DNA from 4 places in the Alteromonas sp. OM2203 genome. Region 2 is predicted to be linked to each of the others. Evidence: predicted binding sites of a transcription regulator. Region 2 holds the regulator's gene; each other region holds the start of a gene.
The links. The regulator sigma-54, encoded in region 2, starts transcription at its own class of promoters, with help from an activator protein. The targets are predictions, from matches to a motif close to GTTGGCACGNNNNTNGNNT.

Region 1 (4,504 bases), 380 kb from region 2:
TTGCGTTTGCAGGCGAGCAGGTTAGAGCATTTACTTCAAGTAATGCCGGCTGGCGTAATTGTTCTCGATGGCAAAGGCGTGGTTCGACAGGCAAACGAACAGGCGAAGGCCCTTTTGGGTGAGCCGCTAGAAGAGGAAGTGTGGCGTCGTATTATTACACGTTCTTTCAAACCGAGAGCCGACGATGGCCATGAAGTTTCATTGGTCGATGGACGTCGTGTAAAGCTATCCATCACGCCGCTTGAAAATGAACCAGGGCAGCTTATCGTAATTACTGATTTGACGGAAACGCGACAGCTACAAGCGAGAGTCAGTCATATGCAGCGCTTATCTTCTCTTGGAAAAATGGTTGCGTCGCTTGCGCATCAAATACGCACTCCACTTTCTGCTGCCATGCTTTACGCTTCAAATCTAACTCGTAAAGGCTTAGGGGAAGAGGCGCAAACACAATTTGCAAATAAACTGAGCGATCGACTTAAAGAGTTAGAGAGTCAGGTTAACGACATGCTGCTTTTCGCAAAATCGGGGGAAGAGCAGGTGGTCACTAATATTAGTTTGAGCGACCTTTTAGCGTCAGTTGAAGGAAGCGCTCAATCAATGATAACGCAAGCACAGCAATCCCTCCTCTTTTCTGGATTTGATCAAGAAGCAACGTTAACGGGAAATCTCACTGCACTTCAAGGCGCGGTTTTAAATCTTATTCATAATGCCAGTCAGGTCACTGGCAAAGGCGAGCGAATCGTTGTCAATGCAACGATGAATAATGAACGCTTAAATATCGCTATTGTTGATAAGGGACCTGGCGTCCCTGACTCGCTAAAACACAAAATATTTGAGCCGTTTTTTACAACCAAAACACACGGTACGGGTTTGGGCTTGGCGGTCGTAAAATCGGTGGTGAATGCACATAACGGTACACTTAGTGTTTTAGACATGCCTCAGGGCGGTGCCTGCTTTAGTATTTCTTTACCTTTTAAAGTCCATACCCAATCGTCAAATTCGTTGACTCACGTTGCGTAAGTCATAGGAGAAAATCATGTCTAAAACTACTATTTTAATTGTTGAAGATGACGCAGGTTTACGCGAGGCACTCCTGGATACGCTGTTGCTTGGCAACTATAATGTGGTAGAGGCTGACTGTGCAGAGCAGGCGCTTTTAATGTTGTCATCACACGCTGTCGATTTGGTGGTGAGCGATATTCAAATGGGCGATATGAGCGGACTTACGCTTTTGAAAAACATCAAAGCGAAATATCCTAACATGCCTGTGTTGCTAATGACTGCATACGCCACTATCGACGATGCTGTTCAGGCTATGAGAGATGGTGCGACCGATTACCTCTCGAAGCCTTTTGCGCCAGAAGTTCTTCTTAATTTGGTAGGGCGATATGCACCTGCGCAAAAAATAATATCGCGCACGCCGATTGTAGCTGACCCTTCAAGTCTCAAGCTATTAGAGCTTTCCCGTAAGGTGGCAAAGTCAGACGCTACTGTGATGGTAATGGGGCCTAGTGGTTCCGGTAAAGAAGTGTTATCTCGTTATATTCATGATCAGTCGCCGCGAAATGATGCTCCTTTTGTTGCCATTAACTGTGCAGCAATTCCTGAAAACATGCTTGAGGCTACACTGTTTGGCTATGAAAAAGGCGCGTTTACCGGAGCTATTCAAGCGTGCCCTGGTAAGTTTGAGCAAGCCCAAGACGGTACGCTGTTGCTTGATGAAATCACCGAAATGGATTTGGCGCTGCAAGCTAAACTCCTTCGTGTATTACAAGAGCGTGAAGTTGAGCGACTAGGTGGCCGCAAAACCGTAAAACTCAATGTGCGTGTCATTGCCACGAGCAACAGAGACTTAAGAAAGGCGGTGGATGCGGGAGAGTTCAGAGAGGACTTATACTACCGCTTGAATGTATTTCCGATTGAATGGCGACCATTGTGTGAACGTCCAGGCGATATTGTTCCTCTTGCTGAGCATTTAGTCCAGCGTCACGCCAGTTCGCAAGGGTTAGGCACAATACGCTTGAGCGCTGCTGCGCGTAATAAGCTGTCTCAATATGCTTGGCCAGGTAACGTGCGGGAGCTCGAAAACGTTGTACAGCGTGCATTAATCTTGTGTGAAAATAAGGAAATAGACGCCACAGATCTTATGATTGATGAAGATATGTCCGCACCGTTAGAGGCGGTACAAGAACATGTTGAAGACAGCAAACTAGGCTCTGAGCTTCGTTATCAAGAGCATCAAATTATCCTTGATACACTTGTATCGTGTAACGGTAAACGAAAAGACGTGGCTGAAAAGCTAGGTATTAGCCCCCGAACCCTTCGCTATAAGCTTGCTCGAATGCGTGAAGACGGCATTGAAGTACCCGCGTAAGGGCTAGCGGCTCCATCCATCGTTCTTTTAACTATCTTTCCGTCGCCTCTGTTGTGTAGAAGGCGGCGGTTTTTTGTTCCCGCTCCTTGAAACAACGTCATTAATTTGGCTTTTCTCCTTTCTTGCTTTCTATCCTTATGATTTTAATGGGTTTTAAAAGTTGGCAAGGCCCTTGCAAAATCGCTTCTATATAATGCGTTTCGCCATCAATTAGGCGGTTATCAAAGAAACACTAGGAGTAGGTATGGACGTTAAAGCCAATAGTTTGTATCAAGAAATGCAAAACATGATTGGACAAACTCGTCTTCAAGTTAATGAGCCTCAACAGCAGCAGTCGCTTAATGAGATCAATAGCTCTGCAAGTGATTTCTCGACCATGCTTAAAAATGCGGTAGATGGCGTGAACAGTATGCAGCTAGAGTCCAAAGACGTACAACAACGCTTTGAAATGGGGGACCCTAGCCTTAGCTTAGCGCAGGTAATGCTAACGAAAGAAAAGTCAGGCATTGCCTTTGAAGCGACCGTTCAAGTACGAAATAAAGTACTTGAAGCCTATAAAACAATAATGAACATGCCGGTATAGGTGGAGTAGGTTATGGCTGAAGCAACAGGTACAAACCTAACGGTTCCTGATCAAAATCAAACGGTAGACAACGAGCCGGAAAATAAATCTGGATTTATGGATACGTTGGGCAGTGCTGACATGATGCGTCAAATGGCATTGGTCGTTGTACTCGTTATCTGTGTGGCCATTGCTATTTTTATTCTTATTTGGTCTCAAGAGCCAGATTATCGTCCTCTTGCAAAAATGGAAACCCAGGAGCTTATCGAAACTCTGGATTACATGGACGCAAACCAAATCGAATACAAGCTTGAAGGAAACATTGTTTACGTAAAAAGCGATGAATTTCAAAATATACGTTTGGGTATGACCCGCCAAGGGTTAACAAAAACATCTGATGCTGGTACCGATATCATCATGCAGGATATGGGATTTGGAGTCAGTCAGCGGGTTGAAATGGAGCGTCTGAAGCACGCACGAGAACAACAAATTGCCGCTACTATCGAAGATATCGCCAGTATTCAAAAAGCACGTGTTCTCTTGGCGATGCCAAAAGAAAATGTATTTGCGCGCAGAGAAAAGAAAGCGTCGGCCACGGTTGTTTTAACGGCGAAGCGCGGTGCAGTGATTGCTGGTGAGGAAGTGGACGCTGTTGTTGATATCGTAGCGTCTGCCGTGCAAAACATGGAGCCTTCAAAAGTGACGGTCACCGACAGCAACGGCCGTTTGCTTAACTCTGGTTCACAAGACTCACTGAGTTCTCGTGCAAGAAAAGAATATGAAATTGAGCGCCAGCGCGAGCAAGAGTACTTAGAAAAAATTGACGCCATCTTGATACCCGTTCTTGGTATCGGAAACTATACCGCTCAAGCCGATGTGGCAATGGACTTTACCGCCATTGAACAAACACAGCGTAGTTATAATCCAGACCTTCCCGCGGTTCGAAGTGAAATGATAATGGAAGAGAATAGCGTGGGTGGCGGCGTTGGTGGCATACCAGGCGCGCTATCAAACCAACCTCCACTTGACTCTACTATTCCCGAGAACGCAGGCGGTGGTACTCAGCAAACAATGCCAGGTCGTACCGCAAAAGAGTCAACACGTAATTACGAGCTTGATACCACAATTAGCCATACCAAAAAGCAAACCGGCGTTATTAGAAGACTAAGTGTGTCCGTTGCCGTCGACTATACTCAAGTCGCTGGTGAAGACGGCGCTATGACACCGACGCCGCGCAAACAGGAAGAACTTTTAAATATTCGCAGACTTTTACAAGGTGGTATCGGTTTCGATGTCACACGTGGTGACTCGCTAGAAGTCGTCAGTGTTCCGTTTACTCGCATGGACGCAGGGGAAATTGAGGATGTGCCGCTTTGGGAGCAACCAGGATTTCTGCCAATTCTTAAGCTAGTTGTTGGTGGCTTGGTTATAATAGTGCTTATCATCTTTGTAATTCGTCCAATGCTGCGTCGTCTAATCAACCCTGACGAGTCTAACGAGGCCGATGAGTTTGATGCTGATGAAGGTCTTGATTTAGGTGATGACACCATTAGCATGTTAACGTCAGA
Region 2 (4,504 bases):
GCCGAAGGTTTTAGATAAAGTCTGAGCGATATATACCGAGCGGTGCTGCCCGCCGGTACACCCTATTGCGACGGTGACATAGCTTCGGTTGTTGCGCTCTAAATGAGGTAGCCATGTGGTTATCAGGTTTTGAATTTGCCAAATGAACTTGGTTACCACTGGTTGTGAGCCTAAGAAGACTTCTACCGGTGCATCAAGGCCAGTAAGGTGCTTAAGGTCGGGCTCCCAATGAGGGTTTGGTAGAAAGCGTGCGTCAAAAACATAGTCGGCGTCTTTTGGTATACCGTGTTTGAAGCCAAATGATTCAAATACCAATACAAGACGAGAGCTTTTTTTACCAAGAATGCGCTCTCGAATTAACTCCGCGAGTTGATGTATTGTTAGCTTATCAGTATCTAAATACAGGTCTGCTCTTTCTACAATAGGCGCAAGTAGTGCAGATTCGGCTTTTATTGCCTCAAAAAGTGATTTGTTAAGTTTGGCGAGAGGATGAAGACGACGGGTTTCGCTAAAGCGTTTGACGAGTACATCGTCGCTTGCGTCGATATAAACAATCGTCATCGACCAAGATGAGGGTAGATAATCAAGTATCTCGACTAGGTCATCAGGGTTCTTAGGTAAATTTCTGACATCAATACTCACCGCGACTTGATCGTATTCATCAACAACCGTGTGAGTGAGGGTAGGGAGTAGATTTACCGGAATGTTGTCAACACAGTAATAGCCTAAATCTTCTAGTGCTCGTAGCGCCACAGATTTACCAGAACCCGAACGACCACTGATTATAATCAGCTTCACCTCATTTCTCCCTAATAGACTGGTTTTATCTTGTTTGCGTTATCGATTGAAACGGCTCAATTGCCCAAATACAAACGGGCATTAGAAATTAACATAATGCAGAGAGGATCTCATCGCTCTTTGTAGCGCGGCGTATTGCCTTAATCGTCTCTTTGTCGCTCAGTTTACCGGCAACTGTTGCCAAGGTTTGTAAATGCCCTTCGGTTTGCTCTTCAGGAACCAGTAAAGCAAAAAATATATCTACCGGCTTTTCATCTAAGGCGTCAAAATCTATAGCCGGTGTACAGGTTACGACAATTGCAATTACTTTATCGAGACCCGCTAAACGTCCGTGAGGCAAGGCAATACCGTTACCGATACCCGTGCTTCCCATACGCTCTCGAGACATTAGACTGTTGAGTACCGTCGCCGAGTCGATGTTCTCATTATTTTTGGCGGCAATATCTGCGATTATCTCAAGAATTCGTTTTTTACTATTACACTGAACCGCACATTCAGTGCGGTCCAGACTTACGATGGCTTGTATGTCCATGCTTAATTAACTACTAATGTTTTTTCAGTTTTTCCTTATGCTTGATTACTTGCCGGTCGAGTTTATCAACCATGCTGTCAATCGCCGCATACATGTCGGTGTTTTCTGAGGATGCGAATACTTCTGCGCCACTTAAATGAACAGTCGCTTCGGCTTTTTGATTTAATTTTTCAACGTTCAGGATGACATGCACATTAGAAATGTGATCAAAGTGACGTTCAAGTTTGCTGAACTTCGTATCGACATAATTACGCAAAGAGTCGGTGATTTCGACATGATGACCAGTAAGGTTGATTTGCATATTTCGTCTTCCTTATATTATAGAGCCCGTTTAAATAAGGCTTTTGCGTTGGTTCGACGGCGGGATCGATAACGATTCCCGGTATTTTGCTATTGTCCGCCGAGCGACTTTTATGCCTTGCTCGGCCAACAATGAAGCAATCTTGCTATCACTTAGCGGCTTGCTAACATTTTCAGCGGCCACCAGCTTCTTGATCAATGCTCGAATAGCGGTGGATGAACACTCACCACCAGACTCTGTCGCAACGTGACTTGAAAAGAAGTACTTCAGTTCAAAAATACCACGTGGTGTGTGCATGTATTTTTGCGTCGTCACACGAGAAATAGTCGATTCGTGCATATCTACCATTTCTGCGACATCATTTAACACCATTGGTTTCATCATTTCCGGGCCGTGCTCGAAAAAACCCATCTGCTGCTGCACAATGCAATTCGCAACCTTCATCAGGGTTTCATTGCGTGACTCTAGGCTCTTTATGAACCACTTGGCTTCTTGCATGTGTGAGCGGATGAATTGAGAGTCGCTACTGTTCTTTGCACGACGACTCATCGCAGCGTACTGTTGATTCACGCTTAATTTAGGCAGGCTGTCGGGGTTTAATTCTACCACCCAACGACCATTCTTTTTGGCGACTGAAACATCAGGAATAACATATTCAGGCTCTTTAGTAACTAAAGCACTACCTGGGCGAGGATTCAAGGTTTGTAACAAACGCATAGCCTCACGCAGCTGATCTTCCTTCAGGCGACTCTTACGCATTAACGTGCGATAGTCTTTGCTACTAAGAAGGTCAGAGTACTCTTCGATTAACTGCTTCGCTTCAGCGAGCCACGGCGTATCGTCTGAAAATTGGCGAAGCTGAACCATTAAACACTCTTGAGGTGTCCGTGAACCAGAACCAATGGGGTCGAACATTTGAATACGCTTTAATACGCACTCTACTTCGTCCATCTCTATAGGCTCTTCTAAGTCATCATCGTTTACCGCATCAAGAATTTCTTCAAGAGAGACGGTTAGATAGCCAGATTCATCAATCGAGTCAATAATCGCCGTTGCAATTGCCCGGTCAGTTTCCGAGAAATGGGTCAGGCGCATCTGCCAAGAAAGGTGTTCTTGAATATCGTCAGTAGTTTCGCCTTGGAAAATCTGTTCATCATCACTTGATGGACCTGGCGCTGGCGCTGAAGATGCGGAATAATACTCATCCCACGTACTGTCGATAGGCAACTCGTCAGGGAGATCGTTTTTTTCTAACGCATCTCCGGCTTCCAGGGTGTCGCTTGATGCAGTAGCAGACGCTTCTGATGCTCCATCATCATTATCGAGATTGTTCTTTTCTGATTGAGGCTCGTCATTACCTTCCTCAACTTCTAACAGTGGGTTAGAGTCAAGCGCCTCTTGAATCTCCTGTTGAAGATCAAGAGTAGACAGCTGCAGCAATTTAATAGCCTGCTGAAGCTGAGGTGTCATGGTAAGTTGTTGGCTAAATTTTAGCTGTAAAGATGGTTTCATCTACGTCTTATTTAAATGCTCTAAATTGAATATACCAGAGCGAAATTGAAAAATGACAATTCGGTTACATTAACTATAGCCTGAATTGTTCGCCTAGGTATACATCCCTTACTTTTTGATTACTTAAAACCTGTTCCGCTGTTCCTTGCGCAATAAGCTCGCCATGACTCACAATGTACGCTTTTTCGCAAACATCCAATGTTTCTCGTACGTTATGGTCAGTGATAAGGATACCAATTCCTCTATCACGAAGATGTTGTATTATCTTCTTTATATCATTAACTGATATTGGATCAACACCAGCGAATGGTTCGTCTAATAAAATAAATTGTGGATTTGCCGCTAACGCTCGTGCTATCTCCACCCGGCGTCGCTCACCACCCGACAAACTCATACCCGCACTATTACGTATATGGTTGATATTAAATTCATCAAGTAGTGCGTCAGCTTCTTCTTCTTGCTGGTGTGAATTTAAATCTTTACGAGTTTGCAAAATTGCCATGATATTTTCGTGAACGGTCAACTTTCTAAATATTGATGCCTCTTGTGGAAGGTAGCCAATTCCGCGGCGTGCGCGCTCATGCATGGGTTGATGAGTGAGCTCGTTTTCGTCAATTTCAATCTTGCCTTTGTCCAGGGGTACCAGACCTACAATCATATAAAACGTGGTGGTCTTACCAGCGCCGTTTGGACCAAGAAGACCAACAATTTGCCCTGTAGAAACAGAAAGGCTAACGTCTCTCACCACTTGACGAGATTTATAAGCCTTAGCAAGGTTAGTTGCGCTAAGAGTGGCCATGGCTATTTGTTGTCCTCACTATCTTTGTCTTGCTTTTTCGATGTTTTACGAATGGTGTCAGGCGTAAATACCGTCGTAACGCGACCTTCACCATCTTCTCCGCTGCCGCCAGTAGCAAGCAATTGCTCGGTAATCATATCAAATGTAATGTTGTCACCTTGCACTTTACTCGTGTCTTGCTGAAGTTCGGCATTGCCAGCGAGAGAAATGGTGCGGTTAATAACCTCGTAACGAATTTCATTGGCTTTTGCCGAAACAGGCGTGCCGTCTTCTAAAGTTTGAGAGTAGCTCGCCGGTTTGCCTCTAGCGATGAAAATTTCACGACCGCTACCTTCACTGGCGATAACTTCAACTTCGTCCGCTTCAATCAGTAGTGAACCCTGTGTGATGAGAACGTCTTCTTTATAAAGTGCAGTCTTGTTTTTCCCATCAATAAACTGGGTGTTTGAACCTATTTTTATGGGCTGCGAAAAGTCGTCTTCGCTCGCGATCACCGCACCGCTAGCGATGGCAAGAAAAAGGCTAGTTGCTAGGGGAATAAGTGGTTTGTACATGATCTAAT
Region 3 (4,504 bases), 900 kb from region 2:
TGACAATCCCCTACATGAAATACATCCATGTGATTGCCTGTTACCACCGCCACTGTTAACGTGCAAACATAACCTTTTTCTGGTGTATAGCAAAAAGGGCTTCTCTGCGTACGAGTATAAAGTAGCGCGTTTATCTCTTTAATAATGGTTTCCGCGCGCGTCTTAACCGACCATTGTTCCGGCGCCATATTAAACAGTTTAATAAACTGACTGGTAGCAAAGTCGCTAGCAACTTGGCTAACCGTACTGCTACTTACACCGTCGGCGATAACAAAAACGCTGCTTTGATTTGGGTTATCAGAAACATGAAAAGCGTATGCATCTTGGTTTATCGCTTTAACGCCGGCTGTAGAAAATGCACTTACACTGAGCATGTTAGCTGGTGGGTTAATTGGGGCGTTTAACGCGGCTCGCTCATTCATGTTTAATTGCTTCTTACCTGCATATTTAATTATGAGCCCAATTAGTTATTTCCAAGGAAACGGATAACGCCATCATGACGTGTCTTGTAGGGACAAGACATGATGGCTTTAAGATAAGCGCCTTAATTAAATAGGCAGTGTTTGCGATGCAGCGGCTTTATCAACAGGGATAGTACGTTTTGGTAGCGTCTTAACGTGGGTGGTGTATAGGGTTAGTCCAGTAAAGGCGAGGCCACCAACAAGATTTCCAAGTGCAGTTGGGATCTCGTTCCAAATGAAGTAGTCCATAACTGAGAAATCGCCGCCCATAATAAGGCCAAATGGGAAAAGGAACATGTTTACTACTGAGTGCTCAAAACCCATAAAGAAGAACAGCATGATTGGCATCCACATGGCTAGTACTTTTCCGCTAACGTGGGTTGAAATCATTGCACCCACTACGCCTAGCGACACCATCCAGTTACACAACATGCCGCGAATAAAAATGGTGAACCAGCCTGCAACGCCGTGCTCTGCGTAGCCCAATGTACGAGCTTCCCCAATGCTGGCTACCTTAGTCGCGATGGCACCGCCATCCACGTTATACCCCATGGTAAAAATAAACGACATCATAAAGGCCACGGTTAATGCGCCGCCAAAGTTACCTAAAAATACTAATCCCCAATTTCGTAGAATTTGTTTTGGCGTGACGCCAGGTCGCTGTGCAAGCCAAGCGAGTGGGGTAAGTACAAACACGCCGGTTAATAGGTCAAATCCCATAAGGTAGAGCATACAAAAGCCCACTGGGAACAACACTGCGCCAAGAAGAAACACGCCGGTTTGAACGGCAATGGTAACGGCAAAAACAGCGGCAAGGGCCAATATTGCACCTGCCATATAAGCGCGGATTAGAGTATCTCGTGTAGACATATAAATTTTAGCTTCGCCTGCATCTACCATCTTGGTTGCAAACTCAGCGGGGAGAAGATAAGCCATGGTTTCACCTCACGTTGTCGTTATTAATAAGTTGTCATCTGTGTGTTGGCGTTTGCTGTTTCAATGCGTTCCAGAAGATCAAAAAAAGGCGTCCGCAGCGCTCTCGTAAGAAAGAACTGGGGACGCCTTTGTCCGAAACTCATGCATTGTGGTAGCTAACAAATAAACCGTCGGTTATGTGTACGCCTTTGTACTCTAAAGCCCGTTGGCAACTAATACTTGTATAAGCGCCTTCGTACTTTTGTTATCCACTTGTACAAAGCTAAAAAAGTGCCAATAACCAAAATACGCTTAAATTCGTTGCTTATTGCTATTAAAAACAATGGCTTGTACAAATTTGTGGTTGTGTTGATAGGCGCTCGCGCCAAGGCACTATTAATTAGTCTGCACTAAAAAGGGGGAAGTGTGAGTGTTAAAGGTGCAACCGGTTTAGCTATTTCCTACTTTAATGCCTGTTTTAACATTTTTAGCTGACGCTTCATGGTTGGATAAACATTTGCCTCTTGTGTTCGGTGTGCGTATTTTTCGTGCTCAAATAGTTCACACAGTAGTCTTAGTGCCTTGGCAGCATCTTCGTTTATCAAAGGGTTAACTTCAGTCATAAAGGCGGACAAGGTTTTATTCCCTCTTTCTTTTCCTGTTTTAGCTTCAACCCATTTTATTGCGTTTAGTAAAACTCTGTGTGAGGGCGACAGTGTGTTGCGATGCGTTTTGGGTAAAAAATAAAGCGCTAAAATAAGCCCAATTAGGCCAATGGCGGAAAGAAATACAACTCGCATTTTTTGCGGCGTTAGCGAGCCTAGTAATTCTTCAAGCATGTTGGTTTGCGCAGTATTGTCAAAGCCCAGTACCCATTTACTCCATGAGTAATCGAGCTGTTGAAACCAGCTTTGTAACGTTGCAAAAATAGCAGCGTTGCTAAGGTCGCCCAAAATACTGGCTTCACGAGACTCCCCAAGCTCTTCCAGCGCACGTTCAAGCCCGAAGGTTAAGCGTGACGGTGCCACCATACTCGTTGGGTCGTGTCGAATCCACACACCATCAATAAATGCTTCCACCCACGCATGTGCATCGTACTGCCTTATTTGAAGCACATTGTCATTAAGTGCGTTTCCGCCCTGGTAGCCTGTCACCATTCTTGCCGGTACTCCTGCGGCGCGAAGCACATACACCATGGCGCCTGCGTAATGGGCACAAAAACCTGAGCGTTCTTCAAATAAAAAACGGTCGATGGGGTCGGTAGGCATGGCGTTCGGCGATAGGGTGTAGCGGAAGCCCCCTTGATTAAATTCACGCATTATTGCGCTAACTATTTGTTGTGCGCTCGAGTATTGTTTGGCAAGTGTCTGTCCCCATGCTCTGGCTTGAGGGTTGCCATTCATGGAAACCTGAAGGTTTAGTTGCGATTCAAAATTTCCTATTCCGCTAGTGATTTGAGCAGTTGGATAGTAGCGCAGATAAAACGCCTTCTTACTGGATATTGGGCTATTCGCCCTTAACGTAAAATCAAAAAGACTTCTTACGAAAATACTGTTCTCGCGGTTGTTGGGGGTCGAAGGCGCTAGCGCAAACAGCCACGTTTGCTGTGTGGGTTCCACGATCAATTCATAACTTATCACTTGAGGCGTATTTTCCTCGGCCAGAGCTGACAAGGGTGTTGGCTTGCCCATGTAAGCTAACTGCTGCTCTGCCTGTTTGCGTTTGTTGCTAATAGACCAGGTTTTCCCGTCAAAATATTCTAAGGTCATAGCGCGCCAATACCTGGACGGTGCAACAGGGACTGCTTCTGCGTTTTCAAATGTGGCGCTGAAAGCCAATTCAGACGAACTTGCAAGTGACGCAATATCACCTGGCGTCACCGTGTCAGAAAGCCCGGTTTCAGTCGACTTTGACGTGGGCATCTGCCAAAGCGGAGGGAGTTGGGGAAGCAGTAAGAACAGTAGCAGCGCGATAGGGAAAGCTTGGACAATAAGCACGGTCACGAATTTAATGCTTTTTGATTTAGGTATTCCTGCACCGTGATAAATGGCAGTCGCAAATAGCAGCAGGGCCAGTATTCCTGTATAGCCAATCCACGCAAATACGCTTAGAGACGAAATAAATCCGCAGCCGATTAAGAACAAACAGGTACATACAATTAAGTGAAAATCTCGTTTTTTCTCAACCAGCATGATTTTGAGCGCGCAAGCGACGGTCAATAGGTTGATCATGCTATCAAGCAATCCTACTGAAAAGCCGAACCACGATAATGCGAACACTGCCAAGATCGCCAGCAAGTTAACCGTGCGTGATGTTGGCAAACTATTCAACGCACTAAGGCCTGCGGCTCTCACTGTCACAGCACATCCACCTAGCATAATTACCCATGTCATAAGCGGCGCGGTGAGAGTAAAAAGAATAAGAGAGAAAGCTATGCAGAGCATAAGCACAGCCACGGACGTTGGTTGGCTAAACACGCTTTTAACAACAGTTAATTGTGATAAACGGCTTAAGATAGCGGAGCTCATTTCGTTGACCTCGCTTTTTCAGTCTTTATGGAAGATATTGAGACCGTTTTATTTGAGGTTGAAGAAGCTTGTGATGAATGCGAATTCAAACAAGCAAGTGCACTAAGACATTCGTGCATTTGTTTTACCCCGTGAGCAGGGGCAATGTTAAGCCCTTTGTACTGTATCCCAAATACCCGGTCTGCGCCTGTCCAAGACAATGTTGCATAGGTAAGTGCCGATACGGCAGTTTCCACATCTATGTTTGAGGGAACTGAAAGTACAAAACTGTCGCTTTGCAAGGAGGTAAAGGATTTCGAAACCCAATTTCCGTTTTTCGCCACATGCTTCCATGATACGCGATTAAGCGGCTGTCCAACTTCGTAATCGCTTAATGCGTAGAAGTCCTCGTTACTTGTAAGGTCGTTAACCTGACTGACGCTATCCGAGTCATTAGAACTCGCTACCTTATTAACAGTGACCGGACCTTCTTGAGGTTTTGCGTAGACAGTGACTTGTTGGTCAAAATCGAGGTGGGTCCAGCATTTGTATAATCCCAACGGAAAATCGCATGCAATGGTTAGTCTGCCGAGTGCAAATCGCCCCCGTTCGGGTATTGGA
Region 4 (4,504 bases), 150 kb from region 2:
AACTTCTCAGGCGTTATTTCGCCACCAGGTACACGCGGTACAACCGAGTAAGTTCCATCTTTTTGCATGTTGCCAAGGTAGATATCGTTGGTGTCTTGCAGAGGAAGATGTGAAGCCTTAAGAATGTAGTCGTTATACACCGAGGCTAAAATTGAGCCGACAGCAGGTTTACAAATTTCACAACCTAAACCTTCACCATGCTGTTCAAGTAGTTCGTCGAAGGTGCGAATGCCGTTAACTTTAACAATGTGAAACAGCTCTTGTCGGGTGTGGTTGAAGTGCTCACAAATGGCTTTTGATACTTCCACACCGCGCTTTTCAAGCTCGCAATCCACTACATTTTTAAGCAGGGCGGCACAACCACCACACCCTGTGCTGGCTTTGGTTTCGCCTTTTACATCGCCAACGCTGCAGCAGCCACCTTCTATAGCTGAGACAATGTCGCCCTTTGTCACGTTTAGACACGAACAAATAGAGGCGGTGTCCGGCAGTGCATCGGCACCTAATGCTGGTGCGGCATCGGATGATGGAAGAATGAGGCTCTCTGGATGTTCAGGCAGTTCGATGCCGTTAAGCGCATATTGTAATAGCGTATCGTAGTCGCTGGTATCACCAACGAGTACAGCACCAAGCACGAGCTTTTGTTCGCTATCTATTACCAGCTTTTTATACACGCCATCAGGCTGATTCAAATAGGTGTAGCTTAGAGCACCTTCTGTACGTTCGTGTGCATCGCCAATGGAGCCCACTTCCACACCCATTAGTTTGAGTTTGGTACTCATGTCTGCGCCAGCGAACTCGGCATCGCCGCCGGTGATATGACTTACTGCGGTTCGCGCCATGGTGTAGCCAGGTGCAACCAGGCCAAAAATTTTGTTATCCCACAGTGCACATTCGCCCACCGCGTAAATATTAGGGTCAGACGTCAAGCAGTGGCTATCAATGACAATACCGCCGCGCTCACCCAGTGTTAGCGCTGACTTTCTGCCGAGCTGATCAGAAGGTCGAATACCGGCAGAGAATAAAATCATATCAGTTTCTAGTGCAGTGCCGTCTGCAAACACCATTTTATAGCGGCAAGTATCACCGGCCTCGATAGTTTGGGTTGCTTTTTGGGTATGAACGGTTACGCCTAAATCTTCAATTTTGTCTTTAAGCACGGTCCCACCGGCTTGGTCTAGCTGCACTGCCATAAGCTGTGGCGCAAATTCGACCACGTGAGTATCTAGCCCAGCTTGCTTTAAGGCATTCGCTGCCTCTAAACCTAGAAGACCGCCACCTACGACAACACCTACTTTGCTCACCGCTGCTGACGCTTCAATAGCGAGCAGGTCGTCTATGGTGCGATAGACCAAGCAATGCTCTTGGTCGTTCCCGGGAATGGGAGGCACGAAAGGATAAGAACCGGTGGCAAGAACCAGCTTGTCGTAGTTGAACACCTGCCCTTCTGAAGTCGTAACTTTATTATGGTCACGGTCAATATCGGTCACTAAGGCATTGGTGACTACGTTTACGCCCCATTCGGCGTACTGAGCGGGTGTAGTAAGCGCTAAGTCATCAGCACTCGCGCCGCTAAAAAAAGATGACAGATAAACGCGGTCGTACGCGAGGCGTGACTCGCCGCATAAAACGGTTATTTCTACATTGGCATCGCTTTGGTGAAGCTGCTCAACAAAATGATGCCCCACCATGCCGTTGCCTACGACGACAATTTGCGTTTTTGAGTCCAATGAAGTCATGGTATTCCCCTTTTTTCGGGACAAAAAAAAGCCCGCTTCAACTTTCGTTGATGCGGGCTTCGTTGCCTATTTTGCTAATACTGACACTTAAGATCAGCATACTCTAGCTAACACATTTTACGGAGTGTTATAAATCACACAATTTTCAGCGATTGACACAAATCACCAAAACACACTTTACGTTTATAGCTATCCAAGTTCAGTGCCAAAAACGTAATTCATTGGTTTTATTAAATTTACCGTAAAACAAGCATTATACAGACTTCACAACTGCACCAAACAAACGCAAAACTGTGTTTACTTGGTGCATTAAGCGCTATCAAATAACTTAGGCGAGTTTATCCGTCGCTACGCGGTAGCGAGGGTCTTCAACTACGTTAATTTCAACAAATTTGTCGGCCTTGCGAAGCAGTGAACGACACTCATCGCTGATGTGACGAATGTGAAGCTTTTTACCCTGCTCTTCGTATTTATCTGCAAGGGTATCTAGTGCATCGATACCTGATGAATCCCAAATACGTGAGTCTTTAAAGTCAATAACTACATCGTTAGGGTCGTTAGCGATATCAAACAAGTCTTTGAAATGCGATACCGAGCCAAAGAAAAGTGGGCCATCTAGTTCATAGACTTTCCAGCCGTCGTTATCAATGTGCGACTTCGCTTCGATATGGCGAGCGTGTTTCCATGCAAATACTAGGGCTGAAACGATAACACCCACAACCACCGCAATGGCAAGGTCGGCAATAACCGTAACGCCTGTCACTAGAAATAGCACAAAGGCATCTTCTTTGTTTACGCCGCGAATAATTCTGAATGACGCCCATTCGAAGGTAGCGATAACTACGACGAACATCACGCCAACAAGAGCAGCAAGCGGGATCATTTCAATAAGCGGTGCAGCAAATAGAATGAAGCCCAATAGTACAAGTGCAGCAGTAATACCGGATAAGCGACCACGGCCGCCAGAGTTTATATTGATCATGCTTTGACCAATCATGGCACAACCGCCCATACCGCCAAAGAAACCGTTAACGGTATTTGCAACACCTTGGCCAACACACTCTTTATTGCCTCGACCGCGGGTGTCCGTCATTTCATCAATTAATGAAAGGGTAAGAAGCGATTCAATAAGACCGACCAAGCAAAGAATCACTGAGGTTGGTAGTACTATCATAAAAGTTTCCCAGGTGAACGGAACCATAGGAATAGCAAAGCTAGGCAGTTCACCGGCTAGCGTTGCACTATCGCGCTGATCAGCAGGTAACAAGTCACGAACAAAGTCGATTACCGTGCGTGCTTCTAAGTCGAGACCGTGTACTAACAACGTCACCGTAACAATCGCTACAAGCGACGCAGGTACGGCTTTAGTTAGCTTAGGCAACAAATAGATTATGGCCATGGTTAACGCCACAAGACCTAGCATCCAATAAAGTAATGTACCTTCCATCCACTGTAACTCACCAGTAGCGTTAGTGACTTTGAACTGGCCTAATTGCGCCAAGAAAATTACGATCGCCAAACCATTTACGAAGCCTAGCATTACCGGATATGGCACCAGGCGGATGAACTTTCCGAGCTTGAATATACCGCACATAATTTGCAGTAAGCCGGCTAAAATAACCGCGGCGAATAGATATTGCACGCCGTGTTGGGCAACCAGTGCCACCATTACAACGGCCATGGCGCCGGTAGCACCAGAAATCATTCCTGGTCGCCCACCAATAGCGGAAGTGATTAAGCCCATCATGAAAGCCGCATAAAGACCAATCATTGGTTCTACGCCTGCTACAAATGCAAATGCTACGGCTTCAGGGACCAAGGCAAGCGCCACGGTAATACCTGATAGCACGTCGTTTTTAACGTTGCTGTCTTTACTGGTAATTAAATCGAACATGTTCTCTCAGAAGCTAAGATGTTAAACACAACAACCCACCATGGCGTACACCGCGCTATAGCAGAACACCAAGTAGGTAGGAGATTTTTTCGGCGATTCTATCATCATTGTCGCTTAAAATCTTTTAATAGATTGTTACTAGGGCCTGTTGAACGTTGATGTACAGCAAAGATCAACAGGCCCCAGCCCGAACTACTCGGCATTTACGTGATAAGCGCAGGGCTCTTTGCCCCCTTCCTTATGCTGTGAGCTTGTCAATATTTCATGTACGGTTTCAGGGCTTAATTTAATAGCGAATGCTGACAAATTGCATCGTACATGGCATCGTATAATGGTTTTTATCAACCGCGTCGTTCAATACGCTTCGATTTCTAATACGGGGCTACGATAAGACGTCGCAATAAGGCACATGTCTTATTCAACGAGGAGTTAAAGTGGTACCTTATATTCTGACTATTTTGTGCGTGCTAGTGGCAGGCGCTATTCATTGGATGTCGCCGAAGGCTTATTGGAAAGCCACTATCATGTCGACCGCCGTAATTTTACTATTTTCTGTAGCGGCATTGTTTATTTTTAAAGCATCAGGAATGCTGGTTAGCGAGCACACTGGCGAGAATGCTGATTTTTCTGGGCAAATGTTAACCATCACCACAATGATTGCCTTCTTCGGTTTTTTGATTTCGCTGTTTGTGGGCTGGTTTCTTCGCGTAGTCAGAAACTAATCTGGAAGTAAAACCACATAATTTGCAAGGCTGCACCATTTTGGCGCAGCCTCTTTCTTCCCGACGTCTTTCACCTTCCCGCCCCCTTATAAAGTTACCTTAAGTAAAAGTTTCAGCCACACCGGATGCCGCTAGATATCAGCATTCAG

Region 1: the regulator sigma-54 is predicted to act here: its motif matches at 2,534-2,552, upstream of fliE (flagellar hook-basal body complex protein FliE).
Region 3: the regulator sigma-54 is predicted to act here: its motif matches at 1,657-1,675, upstream of ACM0P2_RS07705 (formate/nitrite transporter family protein).
Region 4: the regulator sigma-54 is predicted to act here: its motif matches at 1,931-1,949, upstream of nirB (nitrite reductase large subunit NirB).

Annotation. Positions count from the first base shown of each region.
Region 1 is NZ_CP183209.1:1,182,787-1,187,290, forward strand. Features, by position in the region: gene ACM0P2_RS05255 (sensor histidine kinase) at 1-1,020, shown strand, start outside; gene ACM0P2_RS05260 (sigma-54-dependent transcriptional regulator) at 1,037-2,374, shown strand; gene fliE (flagellar hook-basal body complex protein FliE) at 2,619-2,957, shown strand; gene fliF (flagellar basal-body MS-ring/collar protein FliF) at 2,970-4,504, shown strand, end outside.
Region 2 is NZ_CP183209.1:804,603-809,106, forward strand. Features, by position in the region: gene rapZ (RNase adapter RapZ) at 1-798, opposite strand, end outside; gene ptsN (PTS IIA-like nitrogen regulatory protein PtsN) at 887-1,330, opposite strand; gene hpf (ribosome hibernation promoting factor) at 1,344-1,631, opposite strand; gene ACM0P2_RS03585 (RNA polymerase factor sigma-54) at 1,662-3,143, opposite strand; gene lptB (LPS export ABC transporter ATP-binding protein) at 3,217-3,942, opposite strand; gene lptA (lipopolysaccharide transport periplasmic protein LptA) at 3,945-4,496, opposite strand; gene lptC (LPS export ABC transporter periplasmic protein LptC) at 4,465-4,504, opposite strand, start outside.
Region 3 is NZ_CP183209.1:1,703,818-1,708,321, forward strand. Features, by position in the region: gene ACM0P2_RS07700 (protein kinase domain-containing protein) at 1-422, opposite strand, end outside; gene ACM0P2_RS07705 (formate/nitrite transporter family protein) at 549-1,397, opposite strand; gene ACM0P2_RS07710 (transglutaminaseTgpA domain-containing protein) at 1,838-3,904, opposite strand; gene ACM0P2_RS07715 (DUF58 domain-containing protein) at 3,901-4,504, opposite strand, start outside.
Region 4 is NZ_CP183209.1:654,876-659,379, reverse strand. Features, by position in the region: gene nirB (nitrite reductase large subunit NirB) at 1-1,739, opposite strand, end outside; gene ACM0P2_RS02955 (SulP family inorganic anion transporter) at 2,068-3,633, opposite strand; gene ACM0P2_RS02950 (hypothetical protein) at 4,068-4,355, shown strand.